Regions from separate parts of the Pseudomonas sp. O230 genome, predicted to be linked through region 1. Evidence: riboswitches for the same ligand, from Rfam matches in the RefSeq annotation. Region 1 holds a riboswitch; the other holds the start of a gene.
What was found. A riboswitch is a leader RNA that binds a small molecule or an ion and turns the genes downstream of it on or off. The one in region 1 is predicted to bind cobalamin.
Positions count from the first base shown of each region.

Region 2: another riboswitch for cobalamin. It lies ahead of cobW (cobalamin biosynthesis protein CobW); the one in region 1 lies ahead of cobO (cob(I)yrinic acid a,c-diamide adenosyltransferase).

Region 1 is NZ_JBJGXN010000002.1:485,919-501,229, reverse strand. Features, by position in the region: gene ACI77H_RS05625 (AI-2E family transporter) at 1-107, shown strand, start outside; gene hda (DnaA regulatory inactivator Hda) at 338-1,042, shown strand; gene ACI77H_RS05615 (C40 family peptidase) at 1,256-1,882, shown strand; gene ACI77H_RS05610 (C40 family peptidase) at 2,103-2,639, shown strand; gene ACI77H_RS05605 (O-methyltransferase) at 2,655-3,308, shown strand; gene ACI77H_RS05600 (PQQ-dependent sugar dehydrogenase) at 3,334-4,647, opposite strand; gene ACI77H_RS05595 (hypothetical protein) at 4,716-5,300, opposite strand; cobalamin riboswitch at 5,455-5,689, shown strand; gene cobO (cob(I)yrinic acid a,c-diamide adenosyltransferase) at 5,769-6,380, shown strand; gene ACI77H_RS05585 (cobyrinate a,c-diamide synthase) at 6,377-7,744, shown strand; gene bluB (5,6-dimethylbenzimidazole synthase) at 7,741-8,391, shown strand; gene cbiB (adenosylcobinamide-phosphate synthase CbiB) at 8,388-9,296, shown strand; gene cobD (threonine-phosphate decarboxylase CobD) at 9,289-10,281, shown strand; gene ACI77H_RS05565 (cobyric acid synthase) at 10,278-11,729, shown strand; gene cobU (bifunctional adenosylcobinamide kinase/adenosylcobinamide-phosphate guanylyltransferase) at 11,851-12,372, shown strand; gene cobT (nicotinate-nucleotide--dimethylbenzimidazole phosphoribosyltransferase) at 12,369-13,424, shown strand; gene cobC (alpha-ribazole phosphatase family protein) at 13,421-13,996, shown strand; gene ACI77H_RS05545 (adenosylcobinamide-GDP ribazoletransferase) at 13,999-14,733, shown strand; gene ACI77H_RS05540 (MarR family winged helix-turn-helix transcriptional regulator) at 14,885-15,289, shown strand.
Region 2 is NZ_JBJGXN010000014.1:101,108-116,418, forward strand. Features, by position in the region: gene ACI77H_RS27600 (nitrite/sulfite reductase) at 1-363, opposite strand, end outside; gene ACI77H_RS27605 (ABC transporter substrate-binding protein) at 888-1,961, shown strand; gene ACI77H_RS27610 (DUF2970 domain-containing protein) at 1,958-2,176, opposite strand; gene metH (methionine synthase) at 2,374-6,084, opposite strand; gene ACI77H_RS27620 (fatty acid cis/trans isomerase) at 6,241-8,538, shown strand; gene ACI77H_RS27625 (acyltransferase family protein) at 8,723-9,757, shown strand; gene nfuA (Fe-S biogenesis protein NfuA) at 9,815-10,399, shown strand; gene cobM (precorrin-4 C(11)-methyltransferase) at 10,469-11,215, opposite strand; gene ACI77H_RS27640 (cobalamin biosynthesis protein) at 11,287-11,712, opposite strand; gene ACI77H_RS27645 (CbtA family protein) at 11,709-12,413, opposite strand; gene ACI77H_RS27650 (CbtB domain-containing protein) at 12,425-12,634, opposite strand; cobalamin riboswitch at 12,754-12,982, opposite strand; cobalamin riboswitch at 13,171-13,384, shown strand; gene cobW (cobalamin biosynthesis protein CobW) at 13,480-14,541, shown strand; gene cobN (cobaltochelatase subunit CobN) at 14,545-15,311, shown strand, end outside.

The DNA of each region.
Region 1 (15,311 bases):
TGCTGGCGCTCCCGGTGGCGGCGGTGATCATGGTGCTGGTGCGTCATGTGCATGATTTGTATAAGGATTCTGATATCTACAGTGGCGTCGACGAACCCGAGCTTTAAGGTTCGCTGGTGACCCGTCGCGGGCGGCCTGGTTCAGTGCCAGGCTGGCCCGTATCTCTTGCGCGGCTGTCACATACGCCGCCAAAGAAACACCCATAAAACCACCGCGATAACGCAAACCTTTGATTTTGCTTATGGTCTGTCGCATTGTGCGGTCAGCGTCACGGGTATAAACTTCGCAAACTTTACACAGAGGCCACTAACGGTTCCTTTGGAACTGTTCAGTCAGCATGAAACCGATTCAGCTGCCCCTAGGTGTGCGTCTGCGTGATGACGCTACCTTTATCAATTACTACCCAGGCGCCAATGCCGCTGCACTCGGCTATGTCGAGCGGCTTTGCGAAGCCGACGCCGGCTGGACCGAAAGCCTGATTTATCTCTGGGGCAAGGACGGGGTAGGGCGTACGCATTTGCTGCAGGCGGCCTGTCTGCGCTTTGAGCAGCTGGGGGAGCCTGCGGTGTACCTGCCGTTGGCCGAGCTGCTGGATCGCGGCATCGAAATTCTCGATAACCTCGAACAATACGAACTGGTTTGCCTCGACGACTTGCAAGCAGTTGCCGGGCGCGCGGATTGGGAAGAGGCGTTGTTCCATCTGTTCAACCGTCTGCGTGATAGCGGTCGGCGTTTGCTGATTGCTGCGTCGACCTCGCCGCGTGAATTGCCGGTGAAGCTGGCGGACCTCAAGTCCCGTCTGACCCTGGCGCTGATCTTCCAGATGCGGCCGTTGTCCGACGAAGACAAATTGCGAGCCTTGCAACTGCGTGCATCCCGTCGCGGCCTGCACCTGACCGACGAAGTCGGGCATTTTATTTTGACTCGCGGTACTCGCAGCATGAGCGCGCTGTTCGAGTTGCTTGAGCGTCTCGATCAGGCCTCCCTTCAGGCTCAGCGCAAGCTGACCATTCCGTTCCTGAAAGAAACGCTGGGCTGGTAAAGCCCAGGTTTTTCGCGGGTTCCGGCATATTTCAGGCGCCACAAAATCCGCTTTCCTACACGGGGCAGGCTGCGCAAGCGTCTAAATGGGGCTTAAGCGCTTAGATGGAAACGCGAAACCGGAAAGTCACATAAAGTTCGATTGAATTTGCAAATGAGGATGATAGCGGGCATAGTCTCGGCTTCTTTACAACTATCAGCCACGGTCGTGCCCATGCTAAATCGCTTCGCACCCCTCGTGCCTCTCGCACTCGTCACCCTGTTGTTTGGTTGCGCTGCTCACTCTCCAGTGTCCCAGCAAGAGCAACAACAGCAGGTTAGAAATTCAGTTACTGCGCAATCTTCTTCCGTTCTTTTCCAGGAAGAGCTGGCCACCGACAAAGAACTGGCTGACTTCGCCGATGGCAAGTCGTACCAGCTTCCTGTTCTGGCCGACAGCATTCTCGAACGTGGCATGTCCCTGATCGGTACCCGTTACCGTTTCGGCGGCACCTCCGAAGCCGGTTTCGATTGCAGCGGCTTCATCGGTTACCTGTTTCGTGAAGAGGCCGGCATGAACCTGCCGCGCTCCACTCGCGAAATGATCAATGTTGACGCGCCACTGGTTTCTCGTAGTGCGCTCAAGCCGGGTGATCTGCTGTTCTTCGCCACCAATGGTCGTAGCGGTCGTGTCAGTCACGCCGGGATCTACCTCGGTGACAACCAATTCATCCACTCCAGCAGCCGCAAAAGCGGTGGTGTCCGGGTCGATAGCCTGGGCGACAGCTACTGGAGCAAGACCTTCATCGAAGCCAAGCGCGCACTCGCGATGGCCCCGACCGTGGTCACGGCACGCAAGTAATTGCCTGGCCTGTCGCCACATCAGTGGCGACAACGACGTCTCTGCAACAGAGAAGGCGGACAGTTTGTAAGGCGAACTTAAAGTCTTACTTGAAGTTTGCCGCGTACCCGCTAGAATCCTGATCTATTATTGATGGCAAACCGCCTGCGTCCTGCGCAGGCGGTTTTCTTTTCTGCCTTTCCGGTGGAAAAAGCCGCAGCCAGATCAGGATGTTCTGCTTATGACGATGTCGGCCCGCCTCGCTCTCATGTTTTTCGCCGCGCTGCTCAGCGCCTGCGCCAGCCGCACGCCGCCACCTGCGCCGGTGGCTCGCGCGCCGATTGTTTTCGGTTCTTCCCAGGCTTTCTCTCCCGAAGCAGAAGACGTGCTGTTTCGCGCGTTGGGGCTGGTGGGCACGCCTTATCGCTGGGGCGGCAATACGCCAGATTCCGGGTTCGATTGCAGTGGCCTGATCGGTTATGTCTACCGTGACGTCACCGGAATTTCCCTGCCGCGCACCACGCGCGAGATGATCAGCATGCAGGCAGCCAATGTCGGCAAGGAAGGTTTGCAAACCGGTGACCTGATTTTCTTCGCCACCAATGGCGGTTCTCAGGTCAGCCACGCCGGGATCTACGTTGGCGAAGGCCGCTTCGTTCATGCGCCAGCCACGGGTGGCACGGTGAAGCTCGACAGCTTGTCCAAGGCGTATTGGCAGAAAGCCTACCTGAGCGCCAAGCGTGTTCTGCAACCCGAGCATTTGGCGCGCAACCCCTAGTTCGCAGAGGTCGTCATGACCGCACGTACACTCAATCTCGACGATTCCCTGTATCAATACCTGCTCGACGTTTCCCTGAGGGAAACGCCGCTGCTCAAGCGTTTGCGCGAGGAAACCCAGGCGCTGCCGATGGCGCGCTGGCAGGTGGCGCCGGAGCAGGGGCAGTTCCTCGCCTTGCTGGTGAAACTCACCTGCGCCAGGCGCCTGCTGGAAGTTGGCACCTTCACCGGTTACAGCGCGTTGTGCATGGCGGCGGCTTTGCCGGATGACGGCTCGCTGATTTGCTGTGATATCCCCGGCGACTACAACGCCACGGCGCGCCGCTACTGGCAGGAAGCAGGCGTCTCTCATCGTGTTGACCTGCGCCTGGCGCCCGCGCTGGAAACCCTGGCTCAGTTGGATCAGCCCGGACAATTCGATTTGATGTTCATTGATGCTGACAAGGCTAACTATCCTGCCTACCTGGAGCACGCGCTGCGTCTGCTGCGCGTTGGTGGTCTGGCGGTGTTTGATAACACCCTGTGGAGCGGGCGGGTGCTGGAGCGCAATCCCGAGAGTGAAGACACCCGAGCCATCCAGGCACTGAATCTCGCCTTGAAGGATGACTCGCGCGTGGATCTGTCGCTGTTGCCGTTGGGCGATGGGTTAACGCTGTGCCGCAAGCGCTAAACGCTGAACCCTGTGGGAGCTGCGGCTATTTAGTTGCCGACACCCGCCACACCTTGTTCCCCACGTCATCCGCCACCAGCAAATCGCCCTGTTGATCAATCACCACGCCCACCGGCCGGCCCATGGCATCTTCGTCTTTATTGAGGAACCCGGTCAGCACATCAACCGGCTGCCCGGTCGGTTTGCCGGCACTGAACGGCACGAAAATCACTTTGTAACCACTGTGCGGCTTGCGGTTCCACGAACCGTGCTGGCCAATGAACGCGCCGTCCTTGAATTGCGCTGGCAGCGTGTTGCCATCAGCAAACGTCAGGCCCAGTGATGCGGTATGCGGGCCGACCGCGTAGTCCGGTGCGATAGCCTTGGCCACCAGGTCCGGGTTTTGCGGCTCGACGCGAAAGTCGACGTGCTGACCGTAATAACTGAACGGCCAGCCATAGAATGCGCCGTCCTTGACCGAGGTGATGTAGTCCGGCACCAGGTCGCTGCCGATTTCATCCCGCTCGTTGACGGCCGTCCACAACGCGCCGCTCTGCGGTTCCCACGCCATGCCGTTGGGATTGCGCAGGCCTGAGGCGAAGATCCGATGGTTGCCGGTGGCGCGATCCACTTCCCAGATCGCCGCGCGACCTACTTCCTGGTCCATGCCGTTTTCGGCGACGTTGCTGTTGGAGCCCACCGTGACGTAGAGCTTGCTGCCGTCCTTGCTGGCGATGACGTTTTTGGTCCAGTGGTGATTCAGCGTACCCCCCGGTAGATCGACCACTTTGATCGGCTGCGATTTGATAGCCGTGTCGCCGACTTCATAGTGGAAACGCAGTAAGCGGTCCGTGTCAGCGACATACAGGTCATTTCCAACCAGCGTCATGCCGAAGGGCGAATTGAGGTTTTCCAGAAACACCGAGCGGGTTTCGGCGATGCCATCGTGGTCCTTGTCGCGCAGCAACGTGATGCGGTTCGGACTCGGGACGCCCGCACCGGCGCGGCCCATGACTTTCTTCATGACCCAGCCTTTAACGCCTTTGCCATCGTCGGGTTTGGGTGGCGCATTGGTCTCGGCGACGAGCACATCGCCGTTTGGCAGCACGTACAGCCAACGCGGGTGATCGAGGTTTTCAGCAAAGGCCGCCACTTGCGTTCCCGCAGCGGCCACAGGTTTCACACCGTCCGGCCAGCCGATCGCCGGGGCGATGTTCACAGTCGGGATCAGGGTCTTGTTCGGTTCCGGCAGTTTGGGTGACGGGCCGGTGCCGTCGGAGACTTGCAGGCTGGATGTTTCACCGCAGGCGGCGAGCCCTCCGGCGAGAGCGATGATGAGAACGAGCTGGGGCTTGCGCATGCTGATCTTCCCTATAAATGCAGTGACCTGATCAGTAGAGAAGCGCAAGCCCGCGATGGTTCAACCACTCAGCCACGAGCTTCCTTGAACAGCACGGCGATACCGGGGTGATAGTTGCCCGCTTCGTTGCGCAACTTGCGGTAGGCGTAGGGGAAATACCAGGCGACAGCGCAGGTGTGTTCCTTTTGCAGGTCGTCGACCATGTCCTGCAGTTCTTCCGGGGTGGCGCCGTGCTGGGCCTTTTGCGGCGCGACGAACAGGCAGCCGAGTTTCAGGTCGCTGGCGTAGCTGATGCGCTTGGCGTCGCTGGTGATATCGGCCAGGGCCTGTGTCAGGTTCAGGCCGTTGACCCGTGGCCAACGCTGCGTGACTTGAAGGTAGGCGCGTTCTTCGCTGGTGGCAATGAACAGGTCGGCGCGGGCGTTGCGTTCGCCTTCCTCGTTGTGTTTGCGGGTGGGTGTCTGTTGAAGCGTGACCATTTCCGCCATCCACGCGGCGGCCGAGAGCAAGCCTAGGTTGGCTTTTTCGTCGTACCAGTAAGGCGTGTCGTTGTCGCCGCGCACCGCGTTGTAGCGGTCGATACAGTCAAACCAGCGCTCCAGCACCGGGCGCAGGAATTCCAGCTTCGGATTGCTGATGATCATGCCTTGCATGTGGCTCACCCTTGTTATTGTGTTGTCAGGTTGTGGCGCTTTGATATCACTGCTGAGAGCGTGGCACAAGATTGGCGTCATTTTATTGATCAGTGGCAGTTATTCGCCCAGCGGCGCCCCGGCTTTAATTGACGCTCCACCCCCAACCCTCTAACCTTCGCGGCTTGTTTCAGGTGCTCTGTGACGTCGGTCGACAGAGTGAAACAGGGAAGCCGGTGAGTGCGTTCATTCGATGAATGAAGAACCACGATCCCGGCGCTGCCCCCGCAACGGTAAATGAGTGAAGACTGCGCCTTGAGCCACTGTGTCGATCATCGATATGGGAAGGCGCGCAGTCAGGCCAACGCCGCTCATGAGCCCGGAGACCGGCCTGATCCATCCAGCGGCATCACGGTGGGCGATGCCAGGCTTCTTGCCGTCTATTCTTGTGCCTGCCCGCCGTTATCCAGCCTCAACGGAGAGCTCCCCATGACTGATACCCCCGATCGTGACGAACGCCATCTGGCGCGCATGCTGCGCAAAAAAGCCGTGATCGACGAACGCATCGCCAACTCCCCGAATGAATGCGGCCTGCTGCTGGTGCTGACCGGCAACGGCAAAGGCAAAAGCAGCTCGGCGTTCGGCATGCTCGCCCGCTCGTTGGGCCATGGCATGCAGTGTGGCGTGGTGCAGTTCATCAAGGGGCGCAACAGCACGGGCGAAGAGTTGTTCTTCCGGCGTTTCCCGGAGCAGGTACGGTTTCATGTGATGGGCGAGGGTTTTACCTGGGAGACCCAGGATCGCCAGCGCGACATCGCCGCCGCCGAAGCGGCGTGGGAAGTGTCCCGCGAACTGCTACGCGATCCCTCGATCGGCCTGGTGGTGCTCGATGAACTGAACATCGCCCTCAAGCACGGTTACCTCGATCTCGATCAGGTGCTCAGTGACTTGCAGGCACGTCCGCCGATGCAACACGTGGTCGTCACCGGTCGCGGCGCCAAGCCGGAAATGATCGAGCTGGCTGACACCGTCACCGAAATGGGCGTGATCAAGCATGCGTTCCAGGCCGGGATCAAAGCGCAAAAAGGCGTCGAGCTGTGAATCAACCACGTCATTGCCCGGCGGTCTTGATTGCCGCGCCGGCCTCCGGACAGGGCAAGACCACCGTCACCGCTGCGCTGGCCCGTTTGCATCGCAATCAGGGGCGCAAGGTCCGCGTGTTCAAATGCGGCCCGGACTTTCTCGATCCGATGATTCTCGAGCGCGCCAGCGGTGCACCGGTGTATCAACTGGACATGTGGATGGTCGGCGAGCAGGAAAGTCGTCGACTGTTGTGGGAAGCCGCCGGTGAAGCGGATCTGATCCTGATCGAAGGCGTCATGGGGCTGTTCGACGGCACGCCGTCGAGCGCTGACCTGGCGCGGCACTTCGGTGTGCCGGTGCTCGGGGTGATCGACGGCACGGCGATGGCGCAGACCTTCGGCGCGCTTGCGTTGGGGCTGGCGAAGTATCAGCCGGACTTGCCGTTCGCCGGGGTGCTGGCCAACCGCGTCGGCACCTTGCGGCATGCGCAATTGCTAGAAGGCAGCCTCACTGAAGGTTTGCGCTGGTACGGCGCCTTGTCCCGGGAAACCGGGATCGAATTGCCGAGTCGGCACCTCGGTCTGGTTCAGGCCAGCGAGTTGAACGATCTCGATCATCGCCTCGACGCAGCCGCCAACGCGCTGGCCAGCAGTTGCGAGGTCGCGCTGCCACCGGCGGTCGAATTCGCCGCGCCGGATGTGATCACTGCCGAGCCGTTGCTCAAAGGTGTGCGCATCGCCGTGGCCCGTGATGAAGCCTTCGCCTTCACCTACGGCGCGAGCCTGGATCTGCTGCGAGCCATGGGCGCCGAATTGTCATTTTTCTCGCCGATCCGCGACACGCAATTGCCGGCGGCTGACAGCCTCTATCTGCCGGGCGGCTACCCGGAATTGCACCATGTGGCGCTGTCACGGAACAGTCAAATGCTCAACGCCATTCGCGCTCACCACGCGGCGGGCAAACCATTGCTGGCCGAGTGCGGCGGCATGTTGTATTTGCTCGATTCGCTGACCGACGTCGAAGGCACGCGCGCTGAGCTGGTCGGTTTGCTTCGCGGTGATGCGGTGATGCAAAAGCGCCTGGCGGCGCTGGCGTTGCAGGCGGTCGAGTTGCCGGAAGGTTCGCTGCGCGGGCACACCTATCACCATTCGCTGACCAGCACTGAACTTGAGCCTATTGCCCGTGGCCTCAGCCCGAATGGCGGGCGCGGGGCGGAAGCGGTTTATCGGGAGGGGCGGATGACCGCTTCTTATGTGCATTTTTATTTTCCGTCCAATCCATCAGCGGTTGCCGCATTGTTTGCGCCTGACCGTGCGGACGCTGGGGGGGCGGGATCACATCGATCAATTGTGGGAGCTGGCTTGCCAGCGAAGAGGCCATGACCGACAACGCCTTCAGTGAAGCCGAGCGCGATGCTGTTTATCGGGCCATCGCCGAACGCCGCGACATGCGCCACTTCAGCGGCGGCACCGTCGAACCGGAGTTGCTCCGGCGCCTGCTCGAAGCCGCACATCAGGCGCCAAGCGTCGGCCTGATGCAGCCCTGGCGATTCATCCGCATCAGCGACCGCACCCTGCGTGGCCAGATCCAGCGGTTGGTGGAAGAAGAACGCATGCGCACCGCCGAAGCCCTAGGCGAACGCACCGACGAATTCATGAAGCTGAAAGTTGAAGGCATCAATGACTGCGCCGAGGTGCTGGTCGCCGCGTTGATGGACGATCGCGAGCGGCACATCTTTGGCCGTCGCACCCTGCCGGAAATGGACATGGCCTCGTTGTCCTGCGCGATCCAGAACCTGTGGCTGGCGTCCCGTGCCGAAGGGCTCGGCATGGGCTGGGTTTCTCTATTCGAGCCGCAAGCCCTGGCCGACCTGCTGGGTTTGCCCGCCGGGGCCAAGCCGTTGGCAGTTCTTTGCCTTGGCCCGGTCAAGGAATTCTATCCGGCGCCGATGCTGGTACTCGAAGGCTGGGCGCAAGCGCGTCCGCTCAGTGAATTGTTGTACGAAAATTATTGGGGAGTGAGTCAATGAGTGTGGCGTTGTTGAGTGTCGCCGCGGTTGCGCTGGATGCGCTGCTGGGTGAACCCAAACGCTGGCATCCGCTGGTGGCGTTCGGCCGTCTTGCCGACCGCATCGAGCAACGTTTCAATGGTGGCGGGCGCGGCTGGCGTAGCCACGGCGTCACGGCATGGGTGATCGCGGTGTTGCCGCTGACCTTGCTCGCCACCGCTTTCTCCTGGGCGCCTTATGTCGGCTGGCTCGTCGAGATTCTCGCGCTCTATTGCGCCCTCGGCCTGCGCAGTCTTGGTGAGCATGTCGAGCCGGTCGCCAAGGCGCTACGCAGCGATGATCTGGACGAGGCGCGCAAACGCGTCGGCTATCTGGTCAGTCGCCAGACCAGCGAACTGGATCAAACCGAAGTCGCCCGCGCCGCCACCGAATCGGTCCTGGAGAACGGCAGCGACGCGGTGTTTGCCGCGTTGTTCTGGTTTGCCGTGGCCGGTGCGCCTGGCGTGGTGCTCTACCGATTGAGCAATACGCTGGATGCGATGTGGGGCTACCGCAACGAACGCTTCGAACGTTTCGGCTGGGCCGCGGCGAAGATCGACGACGTGCTCAACTACATTCCTGCGCGGCTGGTGGCATTGACCTACGCGCTGCTGGGCAAAACCCGGCTCGCCCTGAAATGCTGGCGCACCCAAGGCCCGACCTGGGACAGCCCGAATGCCGGTCCGGTGATGGCCGCAGGTGCCGGTGCGTTGGGTGTCGAGCTGGGCGGGGCGGCGATTTATCACGGTGAATTGCATCAACGTCCGCAGCTGGGCGAAGGTGTACCGGCGGACGCCGACGCCATCGACCGCGGCTGGCAATTGGTCCAGCGCGGGGTATGGTTATGGCTGCTGATTCTCTGCGTGGGAGCTGAATTCTATGCTTGAACACGGTGGACGTTTGCGCAAGGCCGCGCTCGAATACGGCATCGCCGAAGCCGATTGGCTTGACCTGTCCAGCGGCCTCGCGCCCTGGCCGTTTCCGGTCCCGGACATTCCATTGCGCGCCTGGGCGCGGTTGCCGGAAACCGATGACGGTCTGGAGCAGGCCGCCTGTGATTATTACGGTGCCGCGCAGGTGTTGCCGGTGGCCGGTTCGCAAATGGCGATCCAGTTGCTGCCGCGTTTGCGTCGGGTTGGCAAAGTTGGCGTGCTGTCGCCGTGTTACGCCGAGCACGCCGAAGCCTGGCGCCGCAACGGCTACATCGTGCGTGAAGTGCTGGAGCAGGAGGTCGACTTCTTCCTCGACAGCCTCGACGTGCTGGTGGTGGTCAACCCGAATAATCCGACGGGCCTGAGCCTGACCCCGAGCCGTCTGCTCGACTGGCATTCCAGGCTGGCGCAACGCGGTGGCTGGCTGGTGGTCGACGAAGCGTTCATGGACAACACGCCGCAGTTGAGCCTGGCGCCGTGTGCCCATCTGGTCGGCTTGATTGTGCTGCGATCCTTCGGCAAGTTTTTTGGTCTGGCCGGGGTGCGTTTGGGGTTCGTGCTGGCGGAGCGCAAGTTGCTCAAGTTGCTCGCCGAACAAGTCGGTCCCTGGGCCGTCAGCGGACCGACTCGTGTGCTGGGCCAAGCGTGTTTGCAGGATACCGAAGGCCACGCCAGACAGCGTCTGCGTACCGAAGCAGCCAGCGAGCGTCTGGCGCTGTTGCTTGAAGGTCACGGCTTCAAACCTCAAGGCGGTTGCGCGTTGTTTCAATGGCTGGTGACCGAGCGCGCCGAAGAGCTGCATGAGTTCATGGCCCGGCGCGGCATTCTGCTGCGGTTGTTCATCCACAACAGCAGCCTGCGTTTCGGTCTGCCCGGCGAAGAGTCTGACTGGGACCGACTCGATCAAGCGTTCGCCGATTACGCCAAGGAAAGCCGATGACTACGCTGATGGTGCAGGGCACCACTTCCGACGCCGGTAAAAGCACGCTGGTGACGGCGTTGTGTCGCTGGGTCACGCGGCAGGGCGTGCGCGTGGTGCCGTTCAAACCGCAGAACATGGCGCTCAACAGTGCCGTGACCGCTGACGGTGGCGAAATCGGCCGCGCGCAAGCGGTACAGGCTCAGGCTGCCAACCTCGAACCGCACACCGACATGAACCCGGTGCTGCTCAAGCCCAACAGCGACACCGGCGCCCAGGTGATCATCCATGGGCGCGCCGTCACGACGATGAACGCGGTCGCTTATCACGACTACAAAGCCATCGCCATGCAAGCGGTGCTCGCCTCCCATGCGCGGCTAAGCGCGGCGTATCCGGTGGTCATGGTCGAAGGCGCGGGCTCGCCGGCCGAGATCAATCTGCGCGCCGGCGACATCGCCAATATGGGGTTCGCCGAGGCGGTGGATTGCCCTGTTGTGTTGATCGCCGATATCAACCGCGGCGGGGTGTTCGCGCATTTGGTCGGCACCCTCGAACTGCTGTCGCCGAGCGAGCAGGCGCGGGTCAAAGGCTTCATCATCAACCGTTTTCGCGGCGACATTGCGCTGCTGCAACCGGGTCTCGACTGGCTGGAGGCCCGCACCGGCAAACCGGTGATTGGCGTTCTGCCGTACGTAATGGACCTGCACCTGGAGGCCGAGGACGGCATCGATCAGCGCCAGACCGACAAGGCCGATCAGGTGCTCAAAGTGGTGGTGCCGGTGTTGCCGCGCATCAGCAACCACACCGACTTCGATCCGCTGCGCCTGCACCCGCAAGTCGACCTGCAATTCATCGGTCCCGGTCAGGCGATTCCACCCGCCGACCTGATCATTCTTCCCGGCTCGAAAAGCGTGCGCAGCGACCTCGCGTACCTGCGCGCCAACGGCTGGGAAACCGCCATCGCCCGCCATTTGCGCTACGGCGGAAAAGTCCTGGGTATTTGCGGTGGCCTGCAAATGCTCGGCGAGCAGGTGCACGATCCGTTGGGCCTCGAAGGTGCGCCGGGTTCCAGTGCCGGTTTGGGGTTGCTGGCGTTCGAAACGCAACTGGAAGAAGAGAAGCAGTTGCGCAATGTGCGCGGGCGCCTGGCGCTGGAAGATGCGCCGGTCAGCGGCTACGAAATTCATGCCGGCGTGACCACCGGGCCGGCTCTGGAAAACGCCGCCGTGCAGTTGGACGATGGCCGCTGCGATGGCGCACAAAGTGGCGACGGGCAGATTTTTGGCACCTACCTGCATGGCCTGTTCGAATCGCCGGCCGCGTGCAGTGCGCTGTTGCGTTGGGCGGGTTTGCAGGACGTACAGGATGTGGATTACCACGGGTTGCGTGAGCGCGATATCGAGCGCTTGGCGGATTTGGTGGAGAAGCATCTCGATACCCGGCTGTTGCGTGAGCTCTGCGGGATTTAAGTTGACCGGACTGGCCCCTTCGCGAGCAAGCCCGCTCCCACATTGGAATGCGATCACCTGTGGGAGCGGGCTTGCTTGCGAAGGCGGCAGTCGCTACACCAAAGATTTTAAGGAATGAACCATGCTGCAACTGATCCTCGGCGGCGCCCGTTCCGGCAAAAGTCGTCTGGCCGAAAAACTGGCAGCAGACAGCCAGCTCCCGGTGACCTACATCGCCACCAGCCAAGCGCTGGACGGTGAAATGAACGAGCGGGTCGCCCATCACCGCGCCCGTCGTCCGGTCGAATGGGCGCTGATCGAAGAACCCGTTGAGCTGGCCCGCGTGCTGCGCGAAACCGCCAGCGCCGAGCGTTGCCTGCTGGTGGATTGCCTGACCCTGTGGATGACCAATCTGCTGATGCTCGACGACGCCGAGCGTCTGACGGCCGAACGCGAAGCGCTGCTGGAGTGCCTGGCGCAATTGCCGGGTGAAATCATTTTTGTCAGCAACGAGACCGGAATGGGTGTCGTGCCGCTGGGCGAATTGACTCGCCGCTACGTCGATGAAGCCGGTTGGCTGCATCAAGCTTTGGCCGAGCGCTGTCAGCGAGTCGTCCTGACCGTCGCCGGCCTGCCCCTGACTCTGAAAGGAACCGCGTTATGACTCAATCCTGGTGGCTGAACCCGTGCAAGCCGATCGATGCCCAAGCCGTCGAGCAGGCCGAAGCCCGCCAACAGCAATTGACCAAACCGGCCGGTTCCCTCGGACGGCTGGAGTCGGTGGCGGTGCAGTTGGCGGGATTGCAGGGGCAGGTCAAGCCACGCCTGGATCAGCTGTGGATCGCAATTTTTGCCGGTGACCATGGCGTGGTCGCCGAAGGTGTGTCGGCGTTCCCCCAGGAAGTCACCGGGCAGATGCTGCACAATTTTGTCAGCGGTGGCGCGGCGATCAGTGTGTTGGCGCGTCAGCTCGGCGCGTCCCTGGAAGTGGTCGACCTCGGCACGGTCACGCCGTCGTTGGATCTGCCGGGCGTGCGTCACTTGAACATCGGTGCTGGTACCGCGAATTTTGTTAACGGCCCAGCCATGACTCAAGCTCAGGGCGAACGCGCCTTGCAGGCCGGTCGAGACAGCGTGCAGCGCGCCATGGCAGCGGGCGCGCAGTTGTTCATTGGCGGCGAAATGGGCATCGGCAACACCACGGCGGCCAGCGCATTGGCCTGTGCCTTGCTGGATTGCCCGGTGGTGCACCTGACGGGGCCGGGCACCGGCCTGAACGCGGCGGGTGTCAGTCATAAAGCTCAGGTCATCGAGCGTGCTTTAGCCTTGCACAGCGCTCAGCGCGACGATGCGCTGCAAACCCTGTTCAACCTCGGCGGTTTTGAAATCGCTGCACTGGTGGGCGCTTATCTGGCGTGTGCCCAGGAAGGTGTCGCGGTGCTGGTGGACGGGTTCATTTGCAGCGTCGCCGCGGTGGTGGTGGTGCGCTTGAATCCGCACTGCCGCGAGTGGCTGTTGTTCGGACATCGCGGTGCCGAACCGGGTCATCGCCATGTGCTGGAAACCCTGCACGCCGAGCCCTTGCTGGACCTCGGCCTGCGCTTGGGCGAGGGTAGCGGTGCGGCGTTGGCCGTGCCGTTGCTGCGCCTGGCGTGTGACCTTCACGGGCAAATGGCGACCTTCGCTGAAGCCGCCGTGGCGGATCGTCCGGCATGACCTTGCGCCTGGACCTGTTACGCCACGGCGAAACCGAACTCGGCGGTGGTTTGCGCGGCAGCCTCGACGATGCACTGACCGCCACAGGTTGGGCGCAGATGCGCGCAGCGGTGGTCGCGCAGGGGCCATGGGATCGGCTGGTCAGTTCGCCATTGCAACGCTGTGCGCGGTTCGCCGAAGAGCTTGGTGCGCAACTGGGTGTGCCGGTGCAACTGGATAAGGATCTGCAAGAACTGCACTTCGGTGCCTGGGAAGGGCAAAGCGCAGCGGCGCTGATGGAAACGGACGCCGAGGCGTTGGGTTTGTTCTGGGCCGATCCCTATGCGTTTACGCCGCCGCAGGGTGAGCGGGTCGCGGATTTTTCGACGCGGGTGCTGACCGCGGTCGGGCGTTTGCAGGCGGCCTGCGCGGGTGAACGTGTGTTGCTGATCAGCCATGGCGGTGTCATGCGTTTGTTGCTGGCGCAGGCGCGGGGTTTGCCACGCGAGCAGTTGCTCAACGTTGAAGTCGGCCATGGTTCGCTGTTTTCGTTAAGCGTCGAACCTGGCGCCATTCTCAAGGAAGCGATCTGATCATGTTGCCGTTCTGGATCGCCCTGCAATTTCTGAGCAGCTTGCCGATTCGTCTGCCGGGCATGCCGGCGCCCGAGAAATTGGGGCGTTCGCTGCTGTTCTATCCGCTGGTGGGGCTGCTGTTCGGCGGGATCCTGTGGGGGTTGAACTGGGTGTTGTCAGGCGCGCCGTTGTTGCTGCACGCGGCGTTGTTGTTGACGGTTTGGGTGTTGCTCAGCGGTGCGCTGCACCTCGACGGCCTGGCCGATAGCGCCGATGCGTGGCTCGGTGGTTTTGGCGATCGCGAGCGGACGCTGACGATCATGAAGGACCCGCGCAGCGGTCCGATAGCGGTGGTCACGCTGGTCTTGGTGTTGCTGCTGAAGTTCGCGGCGTTGCTGGCATTGATCGAACAACAGCACAGCGTTTTCCTGATCATCGTTCCGTTGATTGGACGCGCGGCGTTGTTGGGGTTATTCCTGACCACGTCGTATGTGCGGGCCGGTGGTTTGGGGCAGGCGCTGGCCGATCATCTGCCGCGTTCGGCCGGTAAACAGGTGCTGGCGGCCAGTGCATTGGCGTGTGTGCTGATTGCAGGCCTGAGCGGTGTTTTGGCGTTGGTGTTGGCGGCGCTGGTGTTTGTCTGGTTGCGGCTGGTCATGTTGCGGCGACTGGGTGGGACGACGGGCGATACGGCGGGGGCGCTGCTGGAATTGCTGGAGGTTGGGGTGTTAGTGGGTCTGGTGTTGGTCAGATGATTAATGCGCTGAATTTTATCGCCTCATCATGAGCAAGCTCGCTCCGACAGGGGGGCGAGCTTGCTCGCGATAGCGATCTGCCCGACACTGCAAGCGCTGAGCGGCCAATCTGTAACTTGATTTAACACACTCGCGGGTATATACACGCACCATGCTTGACTCCCAATGTTTATGCATCAACCTGCGTCGCGCTGCCCGTGGCGTCAGCAGGCATTACGACGGCGCTCTCGACGGCTTCGGAATCAACGTTGCCCAGTATTCTTTGCTGTGCAATCTGCAGCGTCTGAATGAGCCGAGTATTTCCGCCCTGGCGGAAGCGATGGGTCTGGACCGCAGTACCCTCGGGCGCAATCTGCGGGTGCTGGAGGGCGAAGGCCTGGTCATGCTGGTCGAGGGCGAGGACATGCGCAACCGCATCGTCAGGTTGACCGAGGCCGGCGCTGAACGCCTGGCAGCGGCTCTGCCAGCCTGGGAGGCGGCGCAGCAGCGATTGGTTGATCGTCTGGGCGCCGAAAAACGCGAAACTTTGCTGAAGTTGCTGGACGAACTGGCCTGACGCCAGTTTTTCCGATCTTAAG
Region 2 (15,311 bases), on a different contig from region 1:
GTTGCCGCTGGTCTGGATCGCGTGCATCTGCACGGTCGCCAGTTCAGCGAGGATGTCCGGGATGTCTTCCAGTGCCGGCCAGTTGAACTGTACGTTCTGGCGGGTACTGATGTGGGCATAGCCCTTGTCATAGTCACGGGCAATCTTGGCCATCATTCGCGTCTGGCGCGAAGTCAGCTGGCCGTAAGGCACCGCCACCCGCAACATCGGCGCGAAACGCTGGATATAAAGCCCGTTTTGCAAGCGCAGAGGGCGGAATTCTTCTTCGCTCAGCTCGCCTGCCAGATAGCGTCGGGTCTGATCACGGAACTGCTTGACGCGGTCCTCGATGATCCGCTGATCGTACTCGTCGTATACGTACATATAAGTCCTGTTCTCAGGCTTGGGCCGGTCGGATCCAGTTGCGATTTTCGCTTGCTGAAATCTCCGATACTGCCTCGGCAATTCTGCGCGCACGGCCGCGCACTCCCTACGGAGCCGGGGCAAGATACCAGTTTGGAGTTATGCGCAAAAGTGATGTTTGAGTATATGTAAAGAACCAAATCGACTATCGAGAATCGTTATTACTAAACCCGCATTTGTGGTGTGGGCAATCATCGTCTTAACTGTGGTCGAGTCTTTATGCAATCACCGATAAAACCGACAAGAGGCGATGCAATGAGCAACCCTACCAAAGCTTCAAAACCTGACAGTACGGTCGATGCTTGGGCCATTCTGTTTCTGATCATTCTGGTCGTGGGCACAGCGGTATTTTGGGTCAGCCATCAATAACCGACCCCGTCCGGGCCCGGCTCCGACACTTGTCGGACAAAAACTGCAATAAACGCCGATTTACGGGCGTTCGCTGGCTATAATGCGCGGCGAATTTCCGGGGGCTCGGGCGATCAATGTTGAAGTTCTTCTACACCTTCCTGTTGCTGCTTGGCACGGTTTACGGCCCTGCTGCGCGTGCGGAGTCGGTGTTGTTCCTGAATCCCGGGAAGACTGACGAAGCCTTCTGGATCAGCTATTCGCAATTCATGCAGGCGGCCGCCACGGACCTGGGCATCGACCTGAGGATTCTCTATTCCCGGCGCATGCCCGAACTCACGCTGGCGCAAGCGCGCCGTGCTCTGCAAGGCCCCGATCGTCCCGACTATCTGCTCTTCGTCAACGAACAGTACATCGCCCCGCAAGTGTTGCGTCTGGCTCAAGGCAGTGGCGTGAAGCTGTTTATGGTCAATGCGTCGCTGACGGCCAATCAGTTGAGCCTGATGGGCGAACGCCCCGATCGTCTGGGCAGCCTGGTGCCCAACGACGAGGAGGGCGGCTACCTGATGCTAAAAGAGTTGATTCGTCAGCATCCGCCCGTGGCGCCCGGTCAGGTGATCGAGTTGCTGGCGTTCTCCGGCCTGAAGATCACGCCCTCGGCGCAACTGCGTGAGCAAGGGATGATGCGAGCGCTGGCCGAGCACCCGCAAGTGCGTTTGCGGCAACTGGTTTACAGCGGTTGGACCCGCGATCGTGCGTATGAACAGGCAACGTTGCTGTTCCGGCGCTACCCGAAGGTTTCGCTGGTGTGGTCCGCCAATGACGAAATGGCGTTTGGCGCCATGCAAGCGTATTCAGAGACGGGCGGCGTGCCCGGAAAGGACGCGTTGTTCAGCGCGGTCAACACCTCTACCGCCGCGTTGCAGGCGAAAGTGGATGGACGATTGAGCGTCCTGTTGGGCGGACATTTCACCCTGGGCGGCTGGGCTCTGGTGGAATTGCATGACCTCGACCAGGGCGTGGACATCAGCCGGTATGGCGGCCGCGACCGCCAGATCCCGCTGATGCAACTGGTCGACAGGGCAACCGCCAAGCGAATGCTGGCCATGGGTGAATCGCCGGACTACGGCGTGAACTTCCGTCGCCTGTCGGCCAAGGGCCGCCCGACGTCCTATCGCTATCCGTTCAACCTGCAAACCCTGTTGCGCTAAACCCCTGCCAGATGCACCACCAGTTGCACGATGCCGAACAGCGTCAATGCAAACACCGCGGTGAACAAAATCCCCAGGATCACGAAATGACTGGGCTTGCCGTGGGTGAAGTCCCGGGCCCGATTTTTCCCGCTCTGTACCCCGAACGCCGCCGCCAGGACACTGTGCAGCATCTGCCAGAAACTAGGCGGCTTGTTGTCGACTGGATCGTCCATAAACCCCTCGTCACGGATGTGTGAAGCGTAAGCATAGACAATCCAATCCGGGAGGGTACAAATCCTGTGGGAGCGGGCTTGCCCGCGATGGCGGACTGGCAGTCACCCATAATGTTGACTGGCAGGGCCCCATCGCGGGCAAGCCCGCTCCCACAGGGATCTCAGTTGGCCACGCGAATGTGGCCAGGCGATTGATCTTAGTTGTCGTAGCCGAGGTTCGGCGCCAGCCAGCGCTCGGTCACGCTCAATTCCTGACCTTTGCGTGACGTGTAGCTCTGCACCTGATCCTTGTCGACCTTGCCCACCGCGAAATACTGCGCCTGCGGGTGAGCGAAGTACCAACCGCTGACCGCTGCCGCCGGGAACATTGCGTAGTGCTCGGTGAGGAACACGCCGCTGCGGCCCGCCTGCATTTCGCTCGCTTCAGGGTCGAGCAAGGCGAACAGGGTGCTCTTCTCGGTGTGATCGGGGCAGGCCGGGTAGCCGGGAGCAGGGCGGATGCCGGTGTATTGCTCTTTGATCAGCGCCTCGTTATCCAGCGTCTCGTCCTTGGCGTAACCCCAGTAATCCTTGCGGACCTGCTGGTGCAGCCATTCGGCGCAGGCCTCGGCCAGGCGGTCAGCCAGTGCCTTGACCATGATCGAGTTGTAATCGTCGCCGGCGTCCTGATACGCCTTGGCCACTTCTTCGGCGCCGATGCCGGCGGTGGTGATGAACCCTCCCACGTAATCGGTGACTTCACTGTCCTTCGGCGCCACGAAGTCGGCCAGCGAGAAATTCGGCTTGCCGTCGGTCTTGATGATCTGTTGGCGCAGGTGATGCAGCTTGGCCAATGGCTTGCCGTCATCGCCGTAGACTTCGATGTCGTCGTCACGTACCTGGTTGGCCGGCCAGAAACCGAACACGGCGCGGGCGCTGATCAGTTTCTCGTCGATCAGTTTGGCGAGCATTTCCTTGGCGTCGGCGTACAGCGCGGTGGCGGCTTCACCAACCACTTCGTCTTCGAGGATGCGCGGGAACTTGCCGGCCAGGTCCCAGGAGATGAAGAACGGCGTCCAGTCGATGTATTCGGCGAGGACTTTCAGGTCGATGTTGTCCAGCACTTTGGCGCCGGTGAAAGTCGGTTTGACCGGCGCGTAGCTGCTCCAGTCGAACTGCGGCTTCTTGGCGATGGCCGCCGGGTAGCTCAGGCGTTCGGTGCGGGCGCTGCGGTTGGCGGTACGCTCGCGGACTTCGATGTATTCCAGGCGGGTTTTCTCGACGAACGCCGGTTTCAGTTCCTTGGACAGCAACTGCGTCGCCACGCCCACGGCGCGGGAGGCGTCGGTGACGTAGATCACCGCGTCGTTGCTGTACTTCGGTTCGATCTTCACCGCCGTGTGCGCCTTGGAGGTGGTCGCGCCACCGATCATCAACGGCAGGTGGAAATCCTGACGCTGCATTTCGCGGGCGACGTGGACCATTTCATCCAGCGACGGGGTGATCAGGCCGGACAGCCCAATGATGTCGCACTTCTGCTCCTTGGCCACCTGCAAAATTTTCTCCGCCGGCACCATCACGCCGAGGTCGACGATGTCATAGCCGTTACAGCCCAGCACCACACCGACGATGTTCTTGCCGATGTCGTGCACGTCGCCTTTTACCGTGGCCATCAGGATCTTGCCCTTGGCTTCCGGTTTGTCGCCTTTTTCCAGTTCGATGAACGGGATCAAGTGCGCGACGGCCTGCTTCATCACGCGGGCGGATTTCACCACCTGCGGAAGGAACATTTTGCCGGCACCGAACAGGTCGCCGACGATGTTCATGCCAGACATCAGCGGGCCTTCGATCACTTCGATCGGGCGGGCGAAGGACTGGCGGGATTCTTCGGTGTCTTCGACGATGTGCGTGGTGATGCCCTTGACCAGCGCATGCTCCAGGCGCTTGTTAACCGGCCAGCCACGCCACTCTTCGGTCTCGGCTTCCTTGACGCTGCCGTCGCCCTTGTACTTGTCGGCGATGGCGAGGAGGGCGTCGGTGCCTTCCGGGGTGCGGTTGAGCACCACGTCTTCGACGGCGTCGCGCAGCTCGGCGGGGATCTGGTCGTAGATCTCCAGCTGCCCGGCGTTGACGATACCCATGGTCAGGCCGTTGCGGATCGCGTACAGCAGGAACACCGAGTGAATCGCTTCGCGCACCGGGTTGTTGCCACGGAACGAGAACGACACGTTGGACACGCCGCCCGAGGTCAGCGCATACGGTAGTTCGTCGCGGATGTAGGCGCAGGCGTTGATGAAGTCCACGGCGTAGTTGTTGTGTTCTTCAATACCGGTGGCCACGGCGAAGATGTTCGGGTCGAAGATGATGTCTTCCGGCGGGAAACCGACTTCGTTGACCAGAATGTCGTAGGAGCGTTTGCAGATTTCTTTCTTGCGCGCTTCAGTGTCGGCCTGGCCAGCTTCGTCGAACGCCATCACGACGACTGCGGCGCCATAGCGCTTGCACAGTTTGGCGTGATGGATGAACTGCTCGACGCCTTCTTTCATGCTGATCGAGTTGACGATGCCCTTGCCCTGGATGCACTTGAGGCCGGCTTCGATCACTTCCCACTTCGAGGAGTCGATCATGATCGGCACGCGGGAGATGTCCGGTTCACCGGCAATCAGATTGAGGAAGGTCACCATGGCCTTCTTCGAATCGAGCATCCCTTCGTCCATGTTGATGTCGATCACCTGGGCGCCGGCTTCGACCTGCTGCAGGGCGACTTCCAGGGCTTCGGTGTAGTTGTCTTCACGGATCAGGCGGGCGAATTTCGCGGAGCCGGTGATGTTGGTGCGCTCGCCGACGTTGACGAACAACGAGCTGCGATCAATGGTGAACGGTTCCAGGCCGGAGAGGCGGCAGGCCTTGGGAATGTCCGGGATTTCACGCGGTGCGTAACCGGCCACGGCTTTGGCGATGGCTTCGATGTGGCCCGGCGTGGTGCCGCAGCAGCCGCCGACGATGTTGAGGAAACCGCTTTGGGCGAATTCTTCGATGACCTTGGCGGTTTCCGACGGCAGTTCGTCGTACTCGCCGAATTCGTTCGGCAGGCCGGCGTTCGGGTGCGCCGAGACGTGGGTACCGGCCTTGTTCGACAGTTCTTCCAGGTACGGACGCAACTCGCTGGCGCCGAGGGCGCAGTTCAGGCCGACCGAGATCGGTTTGGCGTGGGCTACGGAGTTCCAGAACGCTTCGGTGGTCTGGCCTGACAGGGTGCGGCCGGAGGCGTCGGTGATGGTCCCGGAGATCATGATCGGCAGTTCGATGCCCAACTCTTCGAACACCCCTTGCACGGCGAAGATCGCGGCTTTGGCGTTGAGGGTGTCGAAAATGGTTTCGATCAGGATCAGGTCGGCGCCGCCTTCGATCAGGCCTTTGGTGGCCTCGGTGTAGTTCACCACCAGTTCATCGAAGGTCACGTTGCGATAGCCGGGGTTGTTCACGTCCGGCGATAGCGAGCAGGTGCGGCTGGTCGGGCCGAGCACGCCGGCAACGAAGCGTGGCTTGTCCGGGTTCTCGAGGGTTTTCGCATCGGCGATCTTGCGGGCCAGGCGAGCGCCTTCTACGTTCAGTTCGTAGGCCAGTTCTTCCATGCCGTAATCGGCCATGGAAATCCGGGTGGCGTTGAAGGTGTTGGTTTCCAGAATGTCAGCGCCGGCATCCAGGTAGGCTTTTTCGATGCCGCCAATCACGTCCGGGCGCGTCAGCACCAACAGGTCGTTGTTGCCTTTGACATCGCTTGGCCAGTCGGCAAAGCGTTTGCCACGGTAATCCTGTTCCTCGAGCTTGTAGCTCTGGATCATCGTGCCCATGCCGCCATCGAGAATCAGAATGCGCTCTTTGAGGGCGTGCTTGAGGGCTTGAAGGCGAACACTGCGATCGGACATTGGGACTACTCGGAAAGACCATGACGAAGGGGCGGGATCATAGCAAACCTGTGCGCTTTTAGAGCATGTGCGGTTTTTGCATGAATATCGTTCATGTTGGTGTGGGCGCTGCCCCGGTAGAATCGCGGCGTTTTTTCAAGGATCGGGAACAGGGACATGTCGTATCGCGTCGTCATCAGCAGCGTATTGCTGATTTTAAGCTGGGGCGCCGTAGCGCAGGAGCCGGCGATTTCTGCTGGCATTTCCTACAGCCGCGACATCCAACCGATCTTCACCGAAAAGTGCGTGGCCTGCCATGCCTGTAATGACGCCGCTTGTCAGCTCAACCTGGGCAGCGGCGAGGGTGCAGCGCGCGGCGCGTCGAAAGTCCCGGTCTACGACGGTGAACGCAGCCAGGCTGCCGCACCGACCCGGTTGTTTTATGACGCCTTCGGCAAGCACGCCTGGCAACAAAAGGGTTTCTATCCGGTGCTCGGCGCCCAGGGCAGCCAGGCCGCGTTGATGGCGAGGATGCTGGAGCTGGGTCACAAAACGCCTCTGACGCCCAACGCCAAATTGCCGGAAGACATCGTCCTGGGTCTGAACCGAGAAAACAGGTGCGCGATGCCGGCCGAGTTCGACGGCTACGCCAGCGCTCATCCGAAGGAAGGCATGCCGCTGGCGGTTACCGGCCTGACCGATCAGCAGTACCAGACGCTGCAACGCTGGCTGGCCTCGGGTGCGCCCATTGATGAACAAGGTCTGGTGCCGTCGGCGAAAGAAGCCTTGCAAGTGGTGCAGTGGGAGAACCTGCTCAACTCGCCGGGCGCCCGCCAGAGTCTGGTAGGACGCTGGTTGTTCGAGCACTGGTTTCTCGCGCATCTCTACTTCAAGGACGGTGAGCCGGGGCATTTCTTCCAGTGGGTACGCTCGCGCACGCCCACCGGCCAGCCGATTGACCTGATCAACACGCGCCGCCCGAATGACGATCCGGGCACGCAGGTGTACTACCGCTTGTGGCCGGTGCAAGGCGTGATCGTGCAGAAAACCCACATCACCTACCCGCTGAGCGCGGCGAAGATGGCGCGGATCAAAAGCCTGTTCTACAACGGCAACTGGCAGGTCAACGCTTTGCCGGGTTACGGGCCGGAGCGCCGGGCCAATCCGTTCACCACGTTCGAGGCGATCCCGGCGCAGGCGCGCTATCAGTTCATGCTCGATAACGCCGAATACTTCGTGCGCACCTTTATCCGCGGGCCCGTGTGTCGCGGGCAGATTGCCACCGACGTGATTCGCGATAACTTCTGGGCATTGTTTCAGGCGCCGGAACACGACCTCTACATCATCGACCCGAACTATCGCGGCCAGGCTACGCCATTGCTGGCCATGCCGGGGCAGAACGACGACGTCGGCAGCGTGCTGAGCCTGTGGCATGACTTCCGTGACAAGCGCAACGAATACGAGGCGTTGCGCCGCGACAACTACGCCGATGCGCCCGCGCCGAGCTGGTCGACCTTGTGGGCCGGCAACGACAATGCGCTGCTGACGATTTTCCGGCATTTCGACAGCGCCTCGGTGAACAAAGGCCTGATCGGCGACGTGCCGCAAACGATGTGGCTGTTCGATTTCCCCTTGCTGGAGCGCACGTATTATCAGTTGGCGGTCAACTTCGATGTGTTCGGCAATGTCTCTCATCAAGCGCAGACGCGCCTGTATTTTGACTTGATCCGCAATGGCGCCGAGCAGAACTTCCTGCGCCTGATGCCCGCCGACTCACGCGATGGCTATCTCGATGACTGGTATCAGAGCGGCGGCAAATTCAAGATGTGGCTGGACTATGAAGCTATCGACAACGACAAACCGACGGCGCTGAAACTCGACGAGAAAGACCCGAAGCGCGACTTTGCCATGCAGTTGCTGGCTCGCTACGGTGAGCTCAACGCCCAGCCTGATCCGATCAACCGCTGCGACGGGGCCTATTGCTCGCGACCAAACATCGATCCTGCATTGCAGAGTGCCGAACAGGCGCTCAGCCGTCTGACCTCGCGTCCCGCTGCCGGTCTGAAAGTTATCGATCAGTTGCCGGAAGCAACGATGCTGCGTATTGAAACGACGAGCGGCAAGCGTGAGGTCTATAGCCTGTTGCGCAACCGCGCGCACAGCAACGTGGCATTTCTGCTCGGCGAGTCGCTGCGTTATCAGCCGGGGCTCGACACGCTCACCCTGTTTCCCGGCGTGCTCAGCAGTTATCCGAACTTCATGTTCAACATTCCCGCGGAGCAAGTACCCGCGTTTGTGGAGGCGATGGAAAACGCCAAGGATGCCCATCGTTTCGAGAAAATCGTCGAACGCTGGGGGATTCGTCGTAGTCATCCGCAGTTCTGGTTTTACTTCCATGACCTGAGCCAGTACGTCCACGAAACCGACCCGGTGGAAGAGGGCATGTTGGACATGAACCGCTACGAAAATCTTTGATCGACTTTTGATGGCGCGCCGGTGTCCCAACTCCATGGGCACCACCGCACACCTGGAGGAGCCGGCTTGCCGGCGATGGCGTCTTCGCAGTCACCTCGATGTTGAACGTGACGCCGCCATCGCTGGCAAGCCAGCTCCTACAGGGTTCTGCGGTGATGTGTGGATTGCGATCGGAGGGCCGTCGATGTTGATTTCAGTACAGGCACTGCGCGCGTTGGCGGCGTGGACGGTGGTTTGCCACCATTTCATGCAGATTTTCTTCGACTTCAAGGCTCGCGGGCCGATCGGTCAGATGTTCATCGACAAGGGGGCGGTGGGCGTCGATATCTTCTTTGTCATCAGTGGGCTGGTGATATTCCTGTCCACCGAGGGCAAGTCGCTGCCTCCCGGGCGGTTTCTGCTGTATCGGCTGTTCCGCATCGTTCCGGCCTATTGGCTGTACACGGTGCTGATGGCGCTGCTGGTGGTCTTCGCACAGCCAGTGTTGCCGGATCAGACGGTCAACTGGTCACATTTCCTCCTTTCCTTGCTGTTTATTCCTACGGAAAATCCCGGCGGTTACGGGATTTATCCGACGCTCAACGTCGGCTGGACCCTGAATTACGAAATGCTGTTCTACGTGCTGTTTGCATGGGCGCTGCTGTTCCGTCTGCAGGTTCGGCTGCTGATCGTCGCGGCGTTGCTGTTTGCGGTGTGTCAGGCATGGACGGGGTACGGCTGGATCAGCGCGTTCTACCGTTCGGACATTGTTTATGAGTTTCTGCTGGGGATCGCCATCGGCATGATCTACCGTCGCGGCTGGATCAAGCCCGGCCTATGGCTGCCATTGCTGGGGATTGGCGGCGCGTTGCTGGCGATTTATCAGTTGCCCCCGCAGCCGCGGTTTTTCGCCTGGGGCCTGCCGAGCGCGGTGTTGGTCATGGCTTGCATGGCGCTGGAGCGGTTTTTCCAGGGCCGCCGATTGTTCAAAGTGCTCGGCGATTGTTCCTACTCGGTGTACCTGATGCACGTTTTGGTGCTGTCGGCCGGAGGCTTTGTCGCGCAACGGTATGGCATCAATGCTTACGTGATGTTCACGGTGTGCGTCGCGACCATTGGTTTGGCGTCGTGGGCAAGTTACGAATGGGTGGAAAAATGCAGCTATCGGTGGCTTAAAGCGCGGATTGACGGCGAATCATCGGATCCAGGAGCGCTGGCCCTTTCCCGACAAAAATACTAGGACTTTGTGCGGCGCGATGATTGGCGTAAACTGCGCCCAAGCCTGCGAGGAGTTTCCATGACCGCTATTACCATTACCGACGCCGCCCACGATTACCTGGCTGATCTGCTCTCCAAGCAGAACACCCCGGGCATCGGCATCCGCGTCTTCATCACCCAGCCTGGCACCCAGTACGCCGAAACCTGCATTGCTTATTGCAAGCCGGGCGAAGAAAAATCCGAAGACACCGCGCTGGGGCTGAAAAGCTTTACCGCGTACATCGACTCGTTCAGCGAAGCTTTCCTCGACGACGCGGTTGTCGACTACGCCACCGACCGCATGGGCGGCCAGCTGACCATCAAGGCGCCAAACGCCAAAGTCCCGATGGTCAACGCCGACAGCCCGATCAACGAGCGCATCAACTATTACCTGCAAACCGAGATCAATCCGGGGCTGGCCAGCCACGGCGGTCAGGTCAGCCTGATCGATGTGGTCGATGACGGTATCGCCGTGTTGAAGTTCGGCGGCGGTTGCCAGGGCTGCGGCCAGGCAGACGTCACCCTGCGTGAAGGCATCGAGCGCACCTTGCTCGAGCGTGTTCCCGAGCTCAAGGGTGTTCGTGATGTGACTGACCACACGCAGAAAGAAAACGCCTACTACTAAGGTGTTCGCTGCGACATGAAAAACGGCGCCCCGTGAGCGCCGTTTTTTTATGGGTGATTTTCAAGGGCTCTATGGTCTGTAGAGATGTGCATGCCCGGCACGGTACAGCGACGACTCGCTGAATTGATCACTACCCAACACTCGACCCACCAGAATCAACGCCGTCCGACGAAACCCCTTGGCCTCAACCTTCCCGGCAATATCCGCAATCGTCCCCACCACCCAATCCTGATCAGGCCAGCTCGCCCGATGAATCACCGCAATCGGGCAATCCGCGCCGTAATGCGGCAGCAATTCGATCAGGATTTTCTGCAGATGATTCACCCCCAAATGAATGGCCATGGTCGCCCCATGCTGCGCCAGACTCCCCAGCTCCTCACCCGCCGGCATCGCAGTCTTGTCGGCGTAGCGAGTCAGAATCACGCTCTGTGACACGTCCGGCAAGGTCAGCTCCGCCCCCAAAAGTGCCGCACACGCCGCTGTCGCGGTAACACCGGGGATGATTTCAAACGGAATGTCGAGCTCACGCAGGTAGCGAATCTGCTCGCCGATCGCGCCATACAGACTCGGATCGCCGGAATGCACCCGAGCCACGTCCTGGCCGTTGGCATGGGCGTTTTTGATCAGTTCGATGATCTGTTCCAGGTGCAGTTCAGCGCTGTTGACCACCTGTTCGGCGTTGTGTCCTTCCAGTACGGCGGTGGGCACCAGTGAGCCGGCGTAGATGATCACCGGGCAGCTGCGGATCAGGCGTTGGCCTTTGACGGTGATCAGTTCCGGGTCGCCGGGACCTGCGCCAATGAAGTAGACGGTCATCGTCGTTTCCTGTCTGAAAAAGGGGTTGGGCAAGGCTTCAGATGAAGATTGCTCATGATCGAGGGCGAGGATTATCGGGGATTTTGCGCGGCGCAGGCCAATGCCAGGGTGGCCTGAGCATATTTTTGTCGCGAAATGAGCAGTTTTGCCGGCGCCTGGGCCAGTTGTTCGGCAAGGGCGAGGGCGGCACTTTCTGCTACGCCATAGCAGCCGGTGCGTTCGAAGGCGATGTCCGAGCGGTGGCTGAGTCGCGGTTGAAAACCGGCCAGTTGTTCACTGCTGAAGTACGTCAGCGGCAGTTCGAGTTGTGCAGCGAGTTCGATCAGGCCAGGTTCATCACGCTTCAGGTCGATGCTGGCCAGGGCCTTGATCTGGTGAAGTTTGATGTGATGCGCCTGTAACGCCTGATCGAGTAACGCCCGCAGCGTGCTGACAGGGCAGCCGCGCTGGCAGCCCAGGCCGACCACTAACGTCGGCGCTGTGCGGGTGTTGGTCATGCGTGGTATTGGCCATCGCTTTTGCGGCGGAACAACCAGGCGCTGATCAGGCCCAGAGCCAGCCAGAATCCCATGTTGGTCAGCTGCGAAGCGATTTTGAACTGGGTTTCCAGGGCTTCCGGTGCAAGCATCGAGTGCACTTGCGGTTGCGGTGCGCCGATCACGTGTGGAACCGCCAGAATGGCCACGCCGAGAATCTTCATCAGCCAGTGACGGCTGAATACGATCAGCGCGATGCCAACCGCAGTGGACGCTGCGGTGCCGATCCACCAGATTTGCCGTTGTGCCAGATCCGCCGCCGTTGTGCCTGGCAGTTCCGGTGGCAGACCGAGGGTTGGTGCGAGGACGAAAGTTGCGTAACCGGCCAGGCCCCAGAGCAGGCCCTGGGAGGTTTTGGTCGGTGCGCGCAAGGTGTAGAGGCCAGCGAGCATCAGCGCAAAACCGACGGCAACCACCAGGTTGCCACCCGTGGTGGACAGCACGCGCTGCCAGCCGTCTTCCGGCTCCCAGGCTTCGGCGTCGTGGGTGTGAGCGGCGGCACCGGCGGCGTGTTCATGAACTGCAACAGCGGCCGGCTCGGATTTTTCGTAAGTCTCGGCCTGCAGAATCAGTGGAGCGACCCAGAAACTTTGCAGCAGGGTCAGCAACAGGGCGGCCAGCAGCCCGGTGAAACCTGCGGTTTGCGCAATACGCTTGATCATGTCAGCAGGTCTCAATGGCACGGGAAAGCGGAGCTGTGACGGGTATCGTGTGCGGCATTGTGCACCGCTTCGATGTGTGAGAAACCGGCAAAGTACACCAGGCACGCGCCCAGGATCGACGCACAAACGGCGGCGGTCAGGCGTTGAGCCAGGGTGGCAGGGGTGGTGCTGGCGGAGCTCTTATCGGTACTGCTCGGGCCGGTGCTGCTGATGATCGACATGGCGCTTCCCTCTGGTCTGTCAGCGGGTGAATAGAGCGCATGGAAGACCCCTGCGAATCGGGCTCGCAGAGGTTCAAACAGCGCCCGCCCACCGCGGGTTTGTTATTCAGTGAACGTAATCGTCACTTTGTGTTGCGGGCCGGTCTCCGGGCTCACGAGGGGCTTGGGCGTCAGCCGAAACCTGCAAGAACCACCTTCCCATACCAAACTGCTGGCACAGTGGATTTGATTCTTCGCTCGCTTACCGTTGCGGGGGCAGCACCGGACTGACATGGCTTTGAGTAAAGCACATGATTCACCGGTTTCCCGTTTCACCCTGTGAAGGGCACCCGTAACAAGGTGTGTAGGAGAGCATGGGCGGGGGTTGGGCGTCAATTGGCAGGGGTTCTCAACTCGAGACCGGTGCGCGCCCTTCGCGAGCAAGCCTGCCCCTACATTTTGGAATGCGCTCCCGGGTGGGAGCGGGCTTGCTCGCGAAGGCGGCATTCCTGCCTCTGCAGATCTCAAGCGAACATTGACCCGCCCCAAGACGATGCGTAGCCTTGAGCATTCGAGGTTCTCCGGCGTCTGCCGGAGCTAAGAAGGGAACGCGGTCGATGCCGCGGCTGCCCCCGCAACTGTGAACGGTGATGTTCGCTGCCACGCCACTGCACGCTCCAGCCCTGGAGCCCGCGGGAAGGCGCAGCCAACGCCAGTCTCGCGACAGGCACACCGTCAGCCAGGAGACCTGCCTCGATACGAATTCTCACTACAACCGGGCGGGGTGATCCGGTGGCGAACTCTTCCGCGCGCCTGTCGTTGCGGTCGTCGTCCCGTACGCCCGCCACCTTGCCAAAGGGCATCCGATGAAAACACTGGCCAAACTCCCCGTCACCATCGTTACCGGCTTCCTCGGCTCGGGCAAAACCACCTTGCTGCGGCACATGCTCGACAACGCGCAAGGCCGCCGCATCGCGGTGATCGTCAACGAGTTCGGCGAGCTGGGCATCGACGGTGAAATCCTCAAGCAGTGCTCGATCGGTTGCACCGAAGAAGAAGCCAACGGCCGCGTCTACGAACTGGCCAACGGCTGCCTGTGCTGCACCGTTCAGGAAGAATTCTTCCCGGTGATGCGTGAACTGGTAGCCCGTCGCGGCGACCTCGATCACATCCTGATCGAAACCTCGGGTCTGGCCCTGCCAAAGCCGCTGGTTCAAGCCTTCCAGTGGCCGGAAATCCGCAGTGCCTGCACCGTTGACGCGGTGATCACCGTGGTCGACAGCCCAGCCGTTGCCGCTGGCACTTTCGCCGCGTTCCCGGATCAAGTGGACGCCCAGCGCAAACTCGATCCGAACCTGGATCACGAATCGCCGCTGCACGAGTTGTTCGCCGACCAACTGGCCAGCGCCGATCTGGTGATTCTCAACAAGGCCGACCTGATCAGCCCTGAAGACCTGGCCCGCGTGCGCCTGGAAGTCGCCGAAGAGTTGCCACCGGCAGTCAAAGTCATCGAAGCCAGCAGCGGTCGCCTGCCGCTGGACGTGCTGATCGGTCTCGGTGCCGGCTCCGAAGAACACATCGACAGCCGTCACAGCCATCACGATCACCATCATGAAGGCGAAGATGACCACGATCACGACGCGTTCGACTCCATTTCCATCGAACTGCCGCAAGCCGATGAAAGTTTGCTGATGGACGCGCTGACTCAACTGGTGGTCAAGCACGGCATCCTGCGGGTCAAAGGATTCGCGGCGATCCCGAACAAACCGATGCGCCTGTTGATTCAGGGCGTGGGCACGCGTTTCGACAAGCATTTCGACCGTCAGTGGGGCGCCGACGAAGCGCGCACCACGCGTCTGGTGTTGATCGGCCAGGAACTCGACGCCGCGCAACTCGAAGCGCAACTGCGCGCCGCGCTCAGCGTTTAACCCATGCACCTGCTCAGGACCCAGCCCGGCGGTTTCGTCTCGGATGACAACATCGCCGACCTTGGACAAACCCCCGCCGAACTGGTGATCCTGTGCAGCGGCGATTCCAGCCTTGCGCTGCTCGCCGAAGCCGCGCAGCAGTTGCCGGACGATTATCCGAGCGTGCGTCTGGCCAACCCGATGCAGGTGCAGAACCACGCCTCGGTCGACTTGTATGTCGACGAAGTGCTGCGTCATGCCAAGGTGATTTTGATCTCGTTGCACGGCGGCATCGCGTATTGGCGCTACGGCGTCGAGCGGTTGGTCGAGTTGTCCGAGCGCGGGGTGCAACTGATTCTGGTGCCCGGCGATGATCGCCCGGACCCGGAGCTCAGCGACCTGAGCACGGTGGTTGCGCAAGACCGCGACCGGCTCTGGCATTACCTGCGCCAGGGGGGCATGGCCAACGCCCTCGACCTGTTTCGCTGCCTGGCCAATCGCTGGCTGGATCGCGACTATGCGTGGGCCGAACCGCAGACCCTGCCGCGCACCGCGATCTACCACCCGCAAAAAAGCCCCGCCGCACTGAAAGATTGGCACGCCGACTGGCAGGCCGGTCAACCGGTGGCGGCGGTGCTGTTTTACCGCTCGCATTTGCAGGCGGCGAACACCGCGTTCATTGATGTTTTCTGCCAGCGTTTGCAAGCGGCGGGGTTGAACCCCTTGCCGATTGCCGTGGCCAGTTTGAAGGAGCCCGGCTGCCTGACGGTGGTCGAGGACTGGCTGGATGA